2 regions of the Dehalobacter sp. genome follow, and region 1 is predicted to be linked to the other one. Evidence: predicted binding sites of a transcription regulator. Region 1 holds the regulator's gene; the other holds the start of a gene.

What was found. The regulator NrdR, encoded in region 1, represses ribonucleotide reductase genes. The targets are predictions, from matches to a motif close to CACNANATNTNGTG.
Region 2: a site for NrdR is predicted at 1,881-1,894, ahead of OKX56_RS14555 (vitamin B12-dependent ribonucleotide reductase). Genes of this name have one in related genera too.

What each region holds. Positions count from the first base shown of each region.
Region 1 is NZ_JAPDHR010000047.1:22,064-25,486, forward strand. It holds gene metH (methionine synthase) at 1-111, shown strand, start outside; gene OKX56_RS12010 (hypothetical protein) at 231-1,004, opposite strand; gene nrdR (transcriptional regulator NrdR) at 1,282-1,740, shown strand; gene OKX56_RS12020 (ribonucleoside triphosphate reductase) at 1,824-3,423, shown strand, end outside.
Region 2 is NZ_JAPDHR010000062.1:90,430-93,852, forward strand. It holds gene OKX56_RS14555 (vitamin B12-dependent ribonucleotide reductase) at 1-1,803, opposite strand, end outside; gene OKX56_RS14560 (zinc-ribbon domain containing protein) at 1,997-2,296, opposite strand; gene OKX56_RS14565 (DUF1294 domain-containing protein) at 2,645-2,920, shown strand; gene OKX56_RS14570 (HD domain-containing phosphohydrolase) at 3,060-3,423, shown strand, end outside.

The DNA of each region.
Region 1 (3,423 bases):
GAGGAGATTGGAATAACACTGACAGAGAATTTCATGATGGACCCCGAAGCGTCTGTTACCGCTGTTGTTTTTTCTCATCCCGAAGCTAAAATATTTAATATTAACCGTTGATCTCTGTAGTAGATGCTAATAGATGCATGAAATCCTGTCTCGAGACTGAGGCGGGATTTCATGCGTCTTTGTATCGTCAACCAGTTTTCATAGAATCTTATTATCTGTGTTCGGATTTTTCAAAAACCATGGTTTTGCCTTCTTCTGTTAAAGAGACTGGAAGCATAATTCTGATTTTGATCAAATAGTTCATAAGGATTTTGGACAGTTGGATTTTGAACAACAGGTTGGGCAAAGGTACTCGGAGTTTCCGGGGTAGGAGAAGGAACGGCCGGCCCGGGGACAATCTGGTTCAGCGGACGGATTCCAGTCGGGAAGGACTGAAGATTTTTACCAAAGCTAAACAAGCCTCTCCGTGTTTTTTGACGCTTTCTGTTTTGCTTTTCAATCTTTTTTTCTGCTTTGGTTTGTTTTCTCCCGCGTACACCTGCTTCAGATTCTATTCCGGTTTCTGTTCTTTTTGTCCTTTTTATACCTTTACTTGTATTAATAACTGTACCTGAACCTGAACCTGTGCTTATTCCAGTACCAGTACCATTTCCTGATCCTGAACTTGGTCCAAGTCCTGATCCTGTTTCTGTCACCATTGTCTTTATTCCTGTGCCACTGTTTGCCTGGGGATTTCCGGGCAAGAGGAATGAAGGGGGATTTCCTTTGAAAATGACTTTGTTAATAAGCGGATAGCCGACCCGGTTCAACAAAAAGGTACCGGTCTTACGGGCCATAGGAATACCTATTCTTTTAGCAAGTGGAAGTCCGACTTTCCTGGCAATGGGCATGCCAATCTTTTCAGCAACGAGGGGACCAACTTTACCGGCGATGTATGGCTGAAGTTCCCTCAGTACAATCGGTGCAACTTTTTGCAGAAGATAGGAGGGTTGACCAATACTCATGGGGATTCCTCCTTATGGTTATAATGGAATATATTTACAATAAAAGGATATGTTTTTTTGACGGAAGTGTGTTTGTCTTGATTTATTTATTTTGCAATGATTTGGGACTTAAGTAATGTTTTGCATGAAATATCCAAGAACTAAAATCGCAAGCAAAACGTAAAATAATCCATATAGAAGGCCTTAGATGCATAAAAACGCCAATAAAAGGCGATTGCTTACTATATATAGTATTGATAAAATAAGAAATATACAAGATATAGGAAGGATGAGGGTATTGCGCTGTCCTTTTTGCCAGAGCGACGACACGAAGGTGCTGGATTCCAGACAGATTGAGGAAGGTACGGCTATCCGGCGCAGACGGGAATGCGATGTCTGCACGAAGCGTTTTACGACGTATGAGCGCTACGAGGATTTTCAGCTGATTGTCGTAAAAAAGGATGGCAGAAGAGAGCCCTTTTCCCGTCACAAACTGCTGTCAGGCTTGAACAAGGCCTGTGAGAAACGCCCCGTGTCTACCGAACAGCTGGAAACAATGGTTACCGATATCGAAAGAGAAATGCGTGATATCAACGACCGCGAAGTGCCGAGCGAATTAATCGGCGAAGCCGTCATGAAAAAACTGTTTGCAGCAGATGAAATTGCATATATTCGCTTTGCTTCTGTTTACAGGCAGTTCAAGGATATTCAGAAGTTTATGGAAGAGTTGAACGGACTGGTAAAGCGCCGCAAATAAAACAGTCCCCCAAATTGAGATCCTTGCGGTAAAGACAAGATATCCATGCAAATATATATATATGGGAGCAGGAGGACTAAGCCATGTACGTTGTGAAAAGGGATGGAAGAAGAGAAATTTTTAATCAGGAAAAGATTTGCAAGGCGGTAGAAAAGGCTTTTATTGCTACCGAGACCCCCAATGTCACCAACTGGGCGAAGATTGTTACCGACAGGGTATTCTCGGAATTGGAAGCTGCTTACAGTAAGAATGAAGGCTTCCAAATCGAGCAGATTCAGGATAAAGTTGAAGATGTCCTGATGCAGACAGGAAATACTAATGTTGCCAGAGCGTATATCCGGTACCGCTTCCAGCATGAAATCATTCGAAATCAGGAAAGCGCCAAAAACGATAACAATAAATTATTCTCTGATTACCTGGGGCTGGGAACCTGGGAAATCAAAGAGAATTCCAATATGGGATTTTCGGTTCAGGGGCTTAACCGGTTTGTAACCAGTAAAGCGACCAATGCTTTCTGGCAGTCCCTGCTTCCGTCTGAAGTCGGCAAAGCGCACGATTCCGGTGCTTTGCATAATCATGACATGGGAGACCTTGCTCCATATTGCGTCGGCTGGGATCTCAAAGATCTGCTTCTGGTAGGTTTTAGGGGCGCGGAAGGCAAGACGACCTCCAGACCGGCCAGACACTTTCGTTCCGCACTCGGACAGATCGTTAATTTTGTTTATACCTTACAGGGAGAAGCTGCCGGTGCTCAGGCGCTCTCCAGCTTTGATACCTATCTTGCTCCGTTCGTCAGAGTGGATAACCTCGATTATAAACAAGTCAAACAGGGAATTCAGGAATTTATTTTCAATGTCAATGTCCCGACCAGGGTAGGTTTCCAGTCTCCATTCTTTAATATTACGCTCGATGTGCGGGCGGCCGAATCGGCCATCAAAGATGAGCCCGCTGTCGTTGACGGCAAATTCCTGGATACGCCGTACCGGGAATATCAAGCTGAGATGGATATCATCAATATGGCGTTCTGCGAGGTCATGCTCGAAGGTGACGCTGACGGTAATATTTTTAGCTTCCCGATCCCGACATACAACATCACGAAGGGCTTTGACTGGAACAGTGAAGTATCGAGAGCGATCTTCAAAATGACCGATAAATACGGAATCCCGTATTTTGCGAATTTTATCAATTCCGATATGAATCCGGAGGACGCCAGAAGTATGTGCTGCCGTCTGCGTCTGGACAACAGGGAACTCAGAAAACGCGGCGGTGGCCTGTTCGGAGCCAATCCGCTCACAGGAAGCATTGGAGTTGTAACCCTGAACCTGCCGTTGTACGGCTATCTGGCTAAAGGCAACTGGGATCAGTTCATCACGCTGATTGATAACCACATGAATATCGCCCGGTCCTCGCTGCAGACCAAACGCAAAACGCTGGAGATCCTGACGGACAACGGCTTGTATCCCTATACTAAGTTTTATCTGAGAGATATTAAAAAACGTTTTGGCAAGTACTGGACGAACCACTTCTCGACGATTGGTCTAGTCGGCATGAATGAAGCGATCCGTAATTTCACCTCGGACGCCGATGACATCACCACCGTTTTCGGACAGAATTTTGCCAAGGAAACATTGAACTATATGAGAGACCGCATCCAGGAATTCCAGGAGCAAGACGGAGACCTCT
Region 2 (3,423 bases), on a different contig from region 1:
TGCAGTCGTCTCAGGTTCAGCTGTGGCTTTGAAATCAGCCGCCGGATTGGCAGTTTCTTTCGTTCCGGCAGACAGCACCTGCTGTTCACGGCTGCCGTCCCGATAGACCGTAATTCCTTTGCAGCCAAGCTCAAAGGCTAAACGAAACGCTTCGGCAACATCTTCGCAGGTAGCTGTATTTGCAAAATTAATAGTTTTGGAAACCGCATTATCCGTATATTTTTGAAAAGCAGCCTGAATTCGGATATGCCATTCAGGAGAGATCTCCTGCGCGGTAACAAAGACCTTCTGTACCCATTCCGGGACTTCCGGCAAACCGAAGACGTTACCTCGTTCGGCAATTTTGGACATAAGCTCCTTTGAGTAAAAGCCATACTTATGCGCATAATCTTCAAAAAGCGGGTTGACCTCAATCAGTGCCGTACCGTCCATGACCGTTTTAGTATAGGCCACGGCAAAGAGCGGCTCCACGCCGCTGGAAGCACCGCAGATCATCGATATCGTCCCTGTCGGGGCAACTGTAGTCAGTGTAGCATTGCGTAATTCGATCTTGCCGTCATAAATGGAACCCTGATAATTAGGAAAGGTACCGCGTTCCTTGGCCAGTCGCTGGGACTCTATACGGGATTCGGTACGGATGAATTCCATAATCTTTTCGGCGAAGGCTGTACTTTCTTCGGAAATATAGGATGTCTGCAGAAGAATCATCAAATCTGCAAAACCCATAACACCCAGGCCAATTTTCCGGTTTCCTTTGACCATTTCTTCGATTACGGGAAGAGGATATTGGTTGATATCAATCACATCATCAAGAAAACGGGTCGCGAGCCTTGTGACATAGCCTAAACGCTCCCAGTCAATTACGGTCTTTCCGTCCTTTTCCGCCGCCATAAGCTTTAAATTAATGGAGCCAAGATTGCATGCTTCATTGGGGAGTAAGGGTTGTTCGCCACAGGGGTTGGTAGCCTCAATCACGCCAATATGCGGCGTCGGATTATCGCGGTTCATCCGGTCAATAAAGATCATGCCTGGTTCACCGTTCCGCCAAGCGTGGTCAACAATTTTAGCGAAGACTTGTTTGGCGGGGAGCTTACCTGCCGACTTTCCAGAATGAGGGTCAATCAGGTCATATTCCGTGTCATTTTCCACAGCTTTCATAAATGATTCCGTTACAGCAACCGAAACATTGAAGTTGTTAATATCTCGGTTATCTTCTTTGCAGCTGATAAATTCCAGAATATCCGGGTGGTCGATCCGAAGAATGCCCATGTTGGCGCCGCGTCTTGTTCCTCCTTGTTTGACAGCCTCCGTAGCGGCATTAAAGACTTTCATAAACGAAACCGGACCGGAAGCAACCCCTCCAGTGGAACGCACCATGCTGTTCTTCTGGCGCAGCCGGGAAAAGTTAAAGCCTGTTCCGCCGCCTGACTTATGTATAATTGCTGCATGTTTCAGTGCATCAAATATATCCTCCATACTGTCCCCGACCGGCAAAACAAAGCAGGCACTTAACTGTCCAAGGTCACGCCCGGCATTCATCAGTGTCGGCGAATTCGGCATAAACTCCAAATTAGCCATGACCGTGTAAAATTCTTTGGTCAAATCTTCAATTTCCTGCGGATTCTTACCATACTTTTCTTCAGCGCCGGCAATGACCGAAGCAACCCGGTAAAACATCACTTCCGGCGTCTCGCATTTTTGGTCATTTTCCTGCTTCAAATATCTCCGTTCCAGGACAACTCTGGCATTCGGCGAAAGATTGGCTTTGGGCCACTTTTTCCAAACTTCCGTATTGTTACGCAACGTTTATACCTCCAAAATTCATTCGGACTGTAAATCCGGTTAGTAAACTACAAGTAGTACTATATAAAGTTTACAGATACTATATCTGGTAGTCAAGGGGTCAAATGGAAAAATTAATCATAAAAAATAAATAGGCTCTCAAAACAAAAACCCCCCCGGGTAAGATACCCGGAAGGGTCTGATAACAATTAAATTACCAGTTGTTTCTGGAGCGGGGTTGGTAGCAATCCCGGCAATAAACAGGTTTGTCACCAGTAGGTTGGAAAGGTACTGTGGTTTCTTTGCCACAAGCAGAACAAACAGCAGGGAACATTTCACGTTGAGGGCGCGAATAGCCACCATTTCTGCTCTGTGCTTTTCTTGCTGAACGGCATTCGGGGCAGCGGCCTGGTTCGTTCGTGAATCCTTTTTCAGCGTAGAATTCCTGCTCGGATGCAGAAAAAGTGAATTCACGGCCACAGTCTTTACAACTTAGTGTTTTGTCATTATACATAAATGACCTCCTAGATTTATTACCCGCCTCATTGGAAGTTGATTCGACATCTTCCCTGAGCCTGAGGCAGTCGAGAAGGTCTTCTAATCCCTCAAATATTAACGAGCAATACTTAGTATAACTAAAAAAATACAAATTGTCAAAACAAAGTATAAAGTATTCTGGCTAATTTTTCAAACTTCTCAGCATTTTTTCTATTAATCTTTATGTTTTGTCCTATATCTTTATATTTTGTCCTATTTAGTCCTAATATCTTTTCAAGCATTTCTCTGCGTATTTTTTTCCTGTCTCATTCATGGTATGATTTTGGTCATAAATGGTTTTTAACTGAGCAAGGAGGCTGCAGATATGGAATATAACTGGCTTATATGGGGATACATTGTCCTTGTAAATATTTATGGTTTTTCCGTTATGGGGTGGGACAAATATAAGGCCAAACGGGGAGGCCGGCGGGTCCCTGAACGCCGTTTCTTTCTTACAGGACTGATATTTGGTGCTCCGGGGATCTATCTGGCCATGCGTTTCTTTCGGCACAAAACCAAGCATAAGGCCTTTATATACGGTATCCCTGTTCTGATCATATTGAATATATCTGTTCTTGTTTATTTTCTGCAAAAATTTTAAAAAATTTGTAGAGATTCCAAGGATAAACATTTTTTATCTAGAATTTCCCATAAGAATAAGGTATATTAAGATATAGTGGCCGGCTGACCGGAAATTTCCTCATTAATAAGCAGTTGATTTGTGAAAGATTGGGAGGCGGATGAAGATAAATACTGATAGTATTTCAAGGGCCAGAATACTGATCGTCGACGATAATTCTGTAAATATTTTGTTACTTGAAAAACTGTTAAAAATGTCGGGATACAGCAATATCATGTCCACCACTGATTCCAGGGAAACCCTGTCCTTATATCGAGAGCATAATCCCGATCTGATTTTAATGGATTTAAGGATGCCTTACCTTGATGGATTTGAGGTAATGGAGCAGTTGAATGCAGTCAAAGAGGATGACTTTCTTCCGATCATTGCCATTACAGCCTACAACGATCAGGAGCACAGACTGAAAGCCTTGACGCTCGGCGCCAAAGATTTTATTGGGAAGCCGTTCGATTATGCTGAAGTTC